2 regions of the Streptomyces sp. NPDC006997 genome follow, and region 2 is predicted to be linked to the other one. Evidence: riboswitches for the same ligand, from Rfam matches in the RefSeq annotation. Region 2 holds a riboswitch; the other holds the start of a gene.

Region 1 (5,616 bases), on a different contig from region 2:
CGGTCGCGGCGCACGGGCTGAGCGCCTACTACGGTCAGGCGGGCATCAACTGGATGTCCGTGCACACCGGCATCGACTTCCCCGTCTCCTACGGCACCACGGTGATGGCCGCGACCGACGGCACCGTGCGCACCGAGTACAACACCGCCTACGGCAACATGATGATCGTGACCGCGATGGACGGCACGGAGACGTGGTACTGCCACCTCTCCAGCTACCAGGTCCCGTCCGGTACGACGGTGAAGGCGGGCGACGCGATCGCGTTCTCCGGCAACTCCGGCAACTCGACCGGTCCGCACCTGCACTTCGAGGTCCGGCCCGGCGGTGGCTCGTCCATCGACCCGCTGGCGTGGCTGCGCAGCCACGGCCTGGACCCGTCGTAACGCGTCAGCCGTAACGGTTCTGCCAGCGCTGCCAACGCCAGCGGGCCCGCCGTACGGCACGGGCCCACCCCCGCTGGCCCGTGCGCGCGCTCCCTACAGCTTCTCCACCGGCGCGTACCGCAGCAGCAGCCGCTTCGGCTTGGCGTCGCCGAAGTCGATCGTCGCCTCGGCGTTCGCGCCCGTGCCCTTCACCGCCGTCACCGTGCCGAGCCCGAACTGGTCGTGGGTGACCCGGTCCCCGACCGCCAGCGCGACCACCGGCTTCTCGTCGGTCCTGCGGGTGGCGAACCCGGACGCCCCCGAAGCCGAGGACCGTGAACGCGACGACGACAGGGACGCCGCCACGCCCGAGACCGGGCCCGCCGGGGCCGCGGAGCCGCCGGTGCGCTTCCAGTCCACGTGCTCGCCGGGGATCTCCTCCAGGAAGCGGGAGGGCGGGTTGTACTGCGGCTGGCCCCAGGCGCTGCGCATCGCCGAGCGGGTGAGGTAGAGCCGCTCGCGGGCGCGGGTGATGCCGACGTAGGCGAGGCGGCGCTCCTCCTCCAGTTCCTTGGTCTGGCCGAGGGCGCGCATGTGCGGGAAGACGCCGTCCTCCATGCCGGTCAGGAAGACGACCGGGAACTCCAGGCCCTTGGCCGTGTGCAGGGTCATCAGGGTGATGACGCCGTCGCCGTCCTCCTCGTCGGGGATCTGGTCGGAGTCGGCGACCAGCGCGACCTGCTCCAGGAAGTCGGCGAGCGTGCCGGACTCCTCTTCCCCGCGTTCCTGCTCGAACTCCAGCGCCACGGCCGCGAGTTCCTGGAGGTTCTCGATACGCGTCTCGTCCTGGGGGTCGGTCGACGCCTGCAACTCGGCCAGGTAGCCGGTGCGTTCCAGGACGGCTTCCAGGATCGTCGCCGGACCGGCGCCGGACTCGACGATCGTCCGCAGGTCCTCCATCAGCGTGTTGAACCGCTTGACGGCGTTGGTGGACCGCGCGGCCATGCCGTACGCCTCGTCGACGCGGCGCAGCGCCTGCGGGAAGCTGATCTTCTCGCGCTGGGAGAGCGCGTCGATCATGGCCTCCGCACGGTCGCCGATGCCGCGCTTGGGCACGTTGAGGATGCGGCGCAGCGGGACGGAGTCCTCCGGGTTGGCGAGCACCCGCAGGTAGGCGAGGACGTCCCGGACCTCCTTGCGCTCGTAGAAGCGGACCCCGCCGACGACCTTGTAGGGCAGGCCGACGCGGATGAACACCTCTTCGAAGACACGGGACTGGGCGTTCGTCCGGTAGAAGACCGCGACGTCCCCGGCCTTCGCCTCGCCCGCGTCGGTGAGGCGGTCTATCTCGTCGGCGACGAACTGCGCCTCGTCGTGCTCGGTGTCGGCGACGTAGCCGGTGATGCGCGCGCCCGCGCCCGCGTTGGTCCACAGGTTCTTGGGGCGGCGGGACTCGTTGCGCTCGATGACGGCGTTGGCGACGGTGAGGATCGTCTGGGTGGAGCGGTAGTTCTGCTCAAGGAGGATCGTCGTCGCGTCCGGGTAGTCCTCCTCGAACTGGAGGATGTTGCGGATGGTCGCACCGCGGAAGGCGTAGATCGACTGGTCGGCGTCACCGACGACGCACAGCTCGGCGGGGTCCTGGTCCTCGCCGGAGGGGCCGACGAGTTCGCGGACGAGGGCGTACTGCGCGTGGTTGGTGTCCTGGTACTCGTCGACCATGACGTGCCGGAAGCGGCGGCGGTAGTGCTCGGCGACGTCCGGGAAGGCGCGCAGCAGGTTGACCGTCGTCATGATCAGGTCGTCGAAGTCGAGGGCGTTCGCCTCGCGCAGCCGTGACTGGTACAGCGCGTACGCCTGGGCGAGCGTCTTCTCGAAGCCGTCGGTGGCCTGGGCGGCGAAGTCCTCCTCGTCGACCAGCTCGTTCTTCAGGTTGCTGATCTTGGCGCTGAACGACTTGGGCGGGAACCGCTTCGGGTCGAGGTCCAGGTCGCGGCAGACCAGGGCCATCAGACGCTTGGAGTCGGCGGCGTCGTAGATCGAGAACGACGAGGTGAAGCCGAGCCGCTTGCTCTCCCGGCGCAGGATGCGCACGCACGCGCTGTGGAACGTCATCACCCACATCGCGTTCGCGCGCGGGCCGACGAGCTGCTCGACGCGCTCCTTCATCTCGCCCGCGGCCTTGTTGGTGAAGGTGATCGCGAGGATCTGCCCGGGGTGCACACCGCGGTCGGCCAGCAGGTGGGCGATGCGGTGGGTGAGCACCCGGGTCTTGCCGGACCCGGCTCCGGCCACGATGAGCAACGGGGAACCCGCGTGCACGACGGCGGCGCGCTGGTTGTCGTTCAGCCCCGCGAGCAGGGCGGCGGAGTCCACCACCGGGCGGGGCGCGCCGTCGCGGTAGTAGGCGTCGCGGTCCGGGGGCACGTCGAACTTCCCGCTGAACAGATCGTCCGGAACCGGCTCCGGTACGTGATCGTCCTCGGGCGGCGGCGGGGGTTCGTCCGCGGGGCCGCGCTGGGCCTGGAGGTCCGCCAGGAAGCTGTCGTCAAAGAGGCTGCTCATCGCTCTCCGAGTCTAGGGTGCCGCACTGACAACCGGAGCCGGATCCCGCCGACCCGGCGCCCGCACCGCCCGGGACCGCCGCGGTCCGCGCCACGGCCCCGGACCGCCCCAGCCCGCGCGCCCCTCGCCCCGACCGTCACGGATCACTCCAGCCCGGACACGGTGAGCGACGTTCCGGATAAGGTCACGAAAATGTATCGGGCATATCACCCACCAACCTTCACAGCCACCACACGAGTTGGCTACGGTGCCGAGCGGGCCGTACGACCCCCTCCGGCGAACGTCGCCGGGCCGCGCGGCCTCCGCCGAGTCCGGCGTGCCCGCGTGGCAGTGGCCGGAGCCGGGGACCCACCGATCCCGGGGTGAATCGGCTCACTCCTCCTGAGGGAGTGGCCGTAGGGCAACCCTTCCGAACCACCCGCCCGAACCCGACAGCTAACCCGGTAGGCGGTACATGGAAGGAGTCGCCTCCTTGGCGTCGCACCGCAAGTCACGTGCCGCGGGCAGCCGCGTGGCCGGTATCCGCACCCCCGGCCTGGCCACCGCCGCCCTCACCTCCGTGGCCCTGCTCTCCCAGACGGCCAACGCGGCCCCCTCGGACGACCGGCCGAGTCTGGAGGAGGTCGAGAAGAAGGTCGACGACCTCTACCGCCAGGCCGAGTCGGCGACCGAGAAGTACAACGCGGCCAAGGAGAAGACCGCGAAGCAGCGCAAGCAGGTCGACACCCTCCTCGACGACGTCGCCAAGCGCACCCAGAAGCTCAACGACGCGCGCGAGGAACTCGGTTCCTACGCCGCCGCCCAGTACCGCACCGGCGCCGCCGCCCCCACCACGGCGACCTTCCTGCTCGCGGACTCACCGCAGGACTACTTCGACCAGACCCAGCTCATGGGGCGGCTCACCAGCACCCAGAAGTCGGCGGTCGACGACTACTTCGCCGAGCAGACGGCGACGATGGAGAAGCGCCAGGAGGCCACCGACAGCCTTGAGACGCTCACCGAGTCGCGGGACGACCTCAGGACGGCCAAGTCCACCGTCCAGAAGAAGCTCGCCGACGCGCGCGACCTGCTGTCGGAGCTGACCGCCGAGGAGAAGGCGCGGCTCGCGGCGATCGAGAAGAAGAAGCAGGAGGAGGCCGAGCGCAAGGCGGCCGAGCTGGCCCGCCAGCAGGCCGAGGAGCAGCAGCGCCAGGAAGACGAAGCGGCAGCGGCAGCGGCGGCGGCCCAGGAGCAGGAGAGCGGCACCTCCGGCGCGACGGGCTCCACCGGCACCTCCACCGGTACTTCGACGGACCCCGCGGCCGACTCCTCGTACGCCTCCAAGGCCGAGAAGGCGCTCGCCTTCGCCCGCGCCCAGATCGGCAAGCCGTACGTCTGGGGCGCCACCGGCCCCGACTCCTACGACTGCTCCGGACTGACCCAGGCCGCCTGGAACGCCGCCGCGATCTCCCTGCCGCGCACCACCTACGACCAGGTCAACGCGGGCACCACGGTCTCCCTGTCCAGCGCCCAACCCGGTGACCTGGTCTTCTTCTACGACGACGTCACCCACGTCGGCATCTACATCGGCAACGGCATGATGATCCACGCCCCGAAGCCCGGCGCCTACGTGCGCGAGGAGTCGGTCTACTACGACGGCGAGTCCTCCATCCACAGCGTGGTACGGCCCGCCTGACGCCCACGCTTCCTCCGGGGGCCGGGCACGGGCCGGGCCCCCGGAGCGGGACCTCAGGTCCAGAGCACCGCGATGAAGATGTTCGTCGTGGTCAGCAGGCCGACCAGGCCGAAGAGGCCCTTGTCCACCTTCTCCTCGTCCCGCTTCACGTAGACGAGCCCGAGGATCACGATCAGCAGGGCCAGCTTCACGCCGATCTTGACGTTGTCGAGGGTCCGGTCGTCGGCCTGGTTCAGGCCGACCAGGACCACACCCGTGACCAGCATCGTCAGGGCGCCGTGCAGCATCGCGGGGACGAAGCGGGCGGTGCCCTGCCCCATCGCCTTCATTTGGGTGAGGAAGCCGCCGAGCAGCGCGGCGATTCCGATGACGTGCAGGCCGACGAAGAGGTGGATGAGTACGTCCATGGAGCCGGAGCCTAGCCACGGCCACCCCGCCGTCCGACACCGGCCCACCCCTACGGGGCCCTTCTGCCGCGCCTTGCATATATGCGCCCATAGCAGCCGCCCCGCCGCGTCGGCTCCCGGTTTCCCCACATCGGTCAGCGCACCGCGCGAAGTCGACGGCCCGCCTCGGGAGCCCCGGTCATCCCCGGTCGTCCGGCGATCCGCTGGAGTCACTTCCGTACAACGTGTCACCGGCTGGACACGCCCGGGATTAGCGTCCTCCCCCAGGTGACCGGCTCCCCAACCCGCCCTCGCCAGGGGCGGCGTCGGCCACCCCCGCCGAGAAGGTCCGGCGGCGGTCCACTCCCCTGTGCGGGCCGCCGACGGGCGCGTCCCCCCGCTCCTCACGGCCGTACGAAAGGATGTGCAGCCCAGGTGGCAGCGCACCGCAAGCCCCCACAACGTCCGGCAGGCGGCACCACCGTCCGGACCGCCGCCACCCTCGTCCTGGCGGGCGCGGCCACCGCGACCGCCTTCGACGGCACCGGGCACGCCCAGCCGGACCTCACCCCGGCGCAGGTCAGGGCCAGGGTCCACCAGCTCTACCAGGAGGCGGAGGCCGCCACCG
Region 2 (5,616 bases):
AGGTGATCGCCGAGGGCGTGGCCGCGGGCGAGTTCCGGTGCCCGGACCCGGCCGCCACCGCGCTGCGCCTGACCGCCCTGCTCGACGGTCTCGCCGTCCAGCTGACGTCGTACCCGGGCGCGGTCTCCCACGCGCGGGCCCGGGAGTGGGTGGACGAGGCGCTCGCGCGGGAGCTGGGGCTGGCGGCCGGGGAGGGCTGAGGCGCCCCGGGTCAGGCCACGGACGCGATCCGGGTCCTGATGTCCTCCGGGGAGAGCGTGCCCTTGGCGGTGACGTGGTCGCCGGAGGACTCGCCGCGCAGTCGGCGGCCGATCCAGGGCACCAGGTACTCACGCGCCCAGTGCACGTCGTCGCGCCGGATCTCCAGGGTGCCGCGCGGCGGCAGCGGCGGCCAGGGCTGGTCCGGGTCGGCCGGGACCGGCAGGCCGAGGACCTGCCCGGCGCGGAGCGCCACGCGCGTGTGCCCCTCCGGGGACAGGTGCAGCCGGTCGCCGTCCCAGGCCCGGCGGTCCTGGACGGACCTCAGGGACCACAGGTCGAGGACCGGGCAGCCGTACCGGTCGGCGATGGCGCGCACATGTCCGTTGTAGGTGGCGATCTTGCCGCGCAGGTGCTTGAGGACGGGCACGCCCCGGGTGTCGAAGCCGGTGGTCACCATCACCGTGCCCGCGACGGCGGTCAGCCGGGCGACCGCCCTCTCGAAGCGCTCGGCGACCTCGTCGGGGTCGGTGCCGGGCCGCAGGATGTCGTTGCCGCCCGCGCAGAAGGACACGAGGTCCGGGGCGAGTCCGACGGCGCGCGGGACCTGGTCGGCCACGACCTGGTCGAGGAGTCTCCCGCGCACGGCGAGGTTGGTGTACCGGAAGTCGCCCTCGGGACGCCGGTCGGCGAGCAGGACCGCGAACCGGTCGGCCCAGCCGACGAACGCCCCGTCGGGGCCGGGGTCGCCGACGCCTTCGGTGAAGCTGTCCCCCACCGCCACGTACGACCCGATCACTGATCTGCTGTCATTCTTCGAATCGTCTGCCACATCGGCCCATCTTTCCCCGTCGATTGTGACCTACGCGACCGTAGGAAGGGGTTGACGGGCGGTGAGATAAGCCACTGCCAAAACCTTGGTCAATTCCGGAATACGCCGACGGCCGGACCCGGTCAGGTGGGTCCGGCCGTCGGCGCGGTCGCGGCGCGGGCGTCAGCCGATGGAGACGCCGTGCGAGCGGAGGTAGGCCACCGGGTCGATGTCGGAGCCGTAGTTGGGGGTGGTGCGGATCTCGAAGTGCAGGTGCGGGCCGGTCGAGTTGCCGGTCGAGCCGGACAGGCCGATCTGCTGACCGCCGGTCACGGTCTGGCCGCTGGAGACGGAGAGCGAGGACAGGTGGGCGTACTGGGCGTAGTAGCCGTCGGCCAGCTTGATGACGACCTGGTTGCCGTACGCACCGGCCCAGCCCGCGGAGACGACGGTGCCGGGTCCGACGGACTTCAGCGTGGTGCCGGTGGCGGCGGCGAAGTCGACGCCGGTGTGGTAGCCGCTGGACCACATGCTGCCCGCCACCTTGTAGCCGGTGCCGACGGCGGCGCCGTCGACCGGCGCGCTGTAGCCGGTGGCGGCGGACTGGGCGGCCGTGGAGGCGCCGGCGGAGGACTCGGCGGACTGCGTCGGCTGCTCCGGCTTCGCCTGCTGCTCCGGCTTGGCCTGCTGCTCCGGCTTGGCCTGCTGGGTGGCCTTCGGGGCGGACCGCTTCTTGGTCTCGCCCTGCGCCGCGGCCTTCTGGCCGATGCTGAGCTTCAGCCCGGGGTGGATCAGCGAGGGGTCGGCACCGACGGCCGCGCGGTTGTCCGCGTAGAGCTTCTTCCAGCCGCCGCTGACGTTCTGCTCGTCAGCGATCTTCGAGAGATAGTCACCGGCACGGACGGAATACGTCCGCACACCCGACTTCTTCGCGGTGGACTTCTTCTCGGCGGCCGACTTCTGCACCACGGGGGCGGAGTGGACGGCCTTTTCCGAAACGGACTGCGGGGTGGCGGCGTTGGCGCTGGCGGCCCCCATCAGGGGCAGGGCGAGCGCGGCGCCTCCGGTACCGGCCACGGCGATGGACCGGGCGATACGCAGGGACTTGGGACGGCGGTGCTTACCCTTCGCGGGCATGATGCGTTCCTCTCCTGCGCCTGCGAGGTGAGCTGTCGGGTGCGGACTGGAGATGTCCGGCCGCACCGAGGTGCGGCTTAACCCCAAGCCGTTCCGGGAACCGGAACAGGCGGTCTACCTGTGGGTCCCCCGCTCCTGCCGGGCACGGGTCAGTTTGCGCGGAGTCCGGACGGCGGCAGGATTCGGCGTTCCGTCCGGGATCGGTGTGGAACGTAAGCGAGCAGGACGCGAGGGGACAAGCGAGAGTTTCCGCCCGAACGTCTTTTTCTTGATCCCTTGTGGTCATTACCGGTCACACTGAGTTGTTCCGCGGGGCGACGCTTTCCCCAAAAGCCCTTGAAAGAGCCCTTGATTACGTGAGCATGACGGGCGACTCACGGTCACGGCTATGACGCTGCTCACGTGCCGGAATTCCAGGTCACCGCATTCCGGAGCTAGTTGGAACGGAAGCGGCTAATTCGGACAGGCGACACAGAAAGCGCCGACGGCTCAGACGCGGCGCAGTCGGAGAACCGCCGCGTCGAGGTCACCGCGCAGCCCCAGCCGTATCCCGTGGTGCAGCAGCACGGCACCGCGGTGGATTTCTCCCGTTTCCCGGCATTCGTACGAGCTTGCCGGGTCCAGTCCGCGGAGCCGGAGCGCGGGGACCGGCTCACCGTGGTGCTGCGCCTGGAGGCAGGCGAGGACGACCGACTCCGCGCCCCGCACGTACTGCACCGCGCTCAGTCCGCCCCGGGGCGGGCGCAGCCGGTAGAGGTCCCCGCGCTGCACCAGCGGCCGGATCTCCCGGTAGAGCGCCACCCAGTCGCGGGCCTCGGCCAGCTCCGCCGCGCTCCAGCGGGTCAGGTCGCCGCCGATCCCCAGCACCCCGGCCATCGCGCTCACGAACCGGAAGCACAGCGAGCTGACCCGCCCGTTGAGCTGGTCGTTGGGGCTGTCGGTCACCCAGGCGGCCATCACGCGCGCGGGGTGGAGCTGGCTGAAGCCGTGCTGGATGGCGAGCCGGTCCAGGGGGTCGGTGTTGTCGGAGGTCCACACCTGGTCCGTACGGCTCAGGACGCCCAGGTCGATCCGGCCGCCGCCGCCCGAGCAGGACTCGAAGGCGACGCCGGGGTGGGCCGCCCGCAGCCGGTCGAGCAGCGCGTACACGGCCCGTACGTGGTCCACCCAGAGCCGCGACGGGTAGGGCTCACCGGGCCATCCGGCGTCGGTGAAGCAGCGGTTGAAGTCCCACTTCACGTAGTCGATGGGCGCGCTGGACAGCAGGGCGTCGAGACGCTCCCACAGGTACTCCTGGACGTCCTCGCGGGCGAGGTTGAGGACGAGTTGATTGCGAAACTCTGTCCGCTTACGTCCCTTTTGGTACTGCACCCAGTCGGGGTGCGCCCGGTACAGGTCGCTGTCCGGGTTGACCATCTCGGGTTCGACCCAGATGCCGAACCGCATTCCCAGCGCCCGCACGTCCTCGGCGAGCGGCGCCAGGCCCTTCGGGAAGCGGTCGGGGTGGGGCGTCCAGTCGCCGAGCCCGGCGTGGTCGCCGGTGCGGGAGCCGAACCAGCCGTCGTCGACGACGAACAGCTCGACGCCGATCTCCGCGGCCCGCCGGGCCAGGGCCCGCTGCTGGTCCTCGGAGATGCCGAAGCCGGTCGCCTCCCAGGAGTTGAACAGCACCGGCCGGTCCCGGTCCGCGTCGGGGATGACGTACGCCCGCTGGTAGCGGTGCCAGGCCCGGCTGGCCCCGCCGAAGCCGCCGTCGCTCCACAGCCCGGCGAGGACGGGGGTGGTGTAGGACTCCCCGGCGGCCAGCCGCAGCAGCCCCGCGTCGTCGTGCCCGGCGCCGCCGGTGATCTGCACACGCGCGTCGGGCAGCTGGGCGACGGTGATCCGCCAGGAGCCCGACCAGCCGAGGGCGCAGCCGTAGACCTCGCCGCACTCCTCGGTGGCGTCGGTGTCCAGGGCGACCCAGGGCAGGTGCTGGTGGCCGGTGTGCCCGCGGCGGCTGCCGATGACCTTCTCGCCGTAGGTGAGCGGGGCGGCGGTCAGCCGGGACTCGGCGGCCCAGCGGCCGTGCAGCTGGCTCAGCCGCCAGCCGTCGCGCTCCGGGAGCGTGAAGACGGCGGAGTCGGCGCGCAGCAGCTCCACCGCCCGGGCGCCCGCGTTCTCGACGGTGGCCCGGCGTTCGACCACGTCGTGCCGGATCCGGTAGTGCAGGGTGACGACCAGACCCGCGTCCGGGTCCGCGTCCCGGAACCGCAGCCGTACGCCGTCGGGGTCGGCCTCGTGGCGTTCGAAGGCCCACTCGGTGCCGCGCCGCCCGTCGTCGGTGCGCGCGGACAGGGCGGGGCGGGTGAAGCGGGGGCCGCCCTCGACGGGGTACTCCTCGCGGCCGTCGAGCCGGGACTCGAAGGGCCAGTGGTCCGGCAGCGGGCGGGCGGCGAGCGCCTCGGCGTCCGCGAGGGCGATGCGCGGGCCCCAGTGCAGGTGCAGCAGCTCGTCGGCGTCGGTGAGGTGGACGGCGTAGCTGCTCGTCGGCCCGGACAGCAGCCACGTACGGCCGTTCTCGGCGATCTCCACCGGCACTGGTCCCACCCACCCCGCAGATCCCGACAGCTCCGCTCAACACCCAACATCATCAACCGTTTCCGGGCGGGAGGGCAACGCCTGTGGACGACCGGGGGCCCTCCCTTGTGGACAACTCATTGCCCCAGGAATCCATGTCGTATGGTCAAGGGCGTACCCGTCGGCGATCGGCGCCGCCGGGGCCGATGGGAGGGAGCCCCCGTGACGCAGCAGGTCCCGTCGACCGAGCCCGAACTGGCTGGCGTACGCAACTTCCGTGACGTGGGCGGACTGCCGACCGTCGACGGCCGCCGGGTGCGGCACGGTGTGCTGTTCCGCAGCGGCCACCTGGCGCACGCCACCGACGAGGACGCCGCGTTCCTCACCTCCCTGGGCCTGCACACGGTCTTCGACTTCCGCAACGCCGCCGACCAGAAGCTGGAGGGGCCGGACGTCGAGCTGCCCGGCGTGCGCAACGTGAACCTGCCGCTGTCGGACCCGGCGGACGGCGCCGAGTTCTGGAAGATGGTCCGCGACGGCGACCTGGAGCAGCTGCGCTCGGTCCTCGACGACGGCAGGGCGGCGGACCGGATGATCGCGTCCTACCGCATGATCATCAGGGACCGCACCGCCGAGCACTCCCGGGTGCTGCGCTCCCTGGCCGAGGACAGCGTGCCCGCGCTGATGCACTGCGCCGCGGGCAAGGACCGCGCGGGCCTGTCGATCGCGGTGACGCTGCTGGCCCTGGGCGTGGAGCGGGACGCCATCCTCGCGGACTACCTGGAGTCCAACGCCACCCACCGCCGCTACAAGGTGCACCGCAGCGGCAGCGCGTCCTCGGCCTACTCCCCCGAGGTGATGGAGCTGCTCAGCCCCCTCTTCGACGCCCGCGCGGAGTACCTGTCGGCCGC

The links. A riboswitch is a leader RNA that binds a small molecule or an ion and turns the genes downstream of it on or off. The one in region 2 is predicted to bind cyclic di-AMP.
Region 1: it holds a riboswitch for cyclic di-AMP, as region 2 does, so the genes downstream of both, ABZ659_RS17970 (NlpC/P60 family protein) here and ABZ659_RS06320 (LysM peptidoglycan-binding domain-containing M23 family metallopeptidase) in region 2, are expected to answer to the same signal.

What each region holds. Positions count from the first base shown of each region.
Region 1 covers NZ_JBEYHH010000016.1:122,966-128,581, forward strand. Annotated here, with positions in the region: gene ABZ659_RS17960 (M23 family metallopeptidase) at 1-383, shown strand, start outside; gene pcrA (DNA helicase PcrA) at 477-2,927, opposite strand; cyclic di-AMP (ydaO/yuaA leader) riboswitch at 3,221-3,392, shown strand; gene ABZ659_RS17970 (NlpC/P60 family protein) at 3,400-4,602, shown strand; gene ABZ659_RS17975 (hypothetical protein) at 4,656-5,009, opposite strand; gene ABZ659_RS17980 (C40 family peptidase) at 5,424-5,616, shown strand, end outside.
Region 2 covers NZ_JBEYHH010000005.1:34,563-40,178, forward strand. Annotated here, with positions in the region: gene ABZ659_RS06310 (TetR family transcriptional regulator C-terminal domain-containing protein) at 1-200, shown strand, start outside; gene ABZ659_RS06315 (SGNH/GDSL hydrolase family protein) at 212-997, opposite strand; gene ABZ659_RS06320 (LysM peptidoglycan-binding domain-containing M23 family metallopeptidase) at 1,193-2,146, opposite strand; cyclic di-AMP (ydaO/yuaA leader) riboswitch at 2,151-2,307, opposite strand; gene ABZ659_RS06325 (alpha-galactosidase) at 2,636-4,726, opposite strand; gene ABZ659_RS06330 (tyrosine-protein phosphatase) at 4,928-5,616, shown strand, end outside.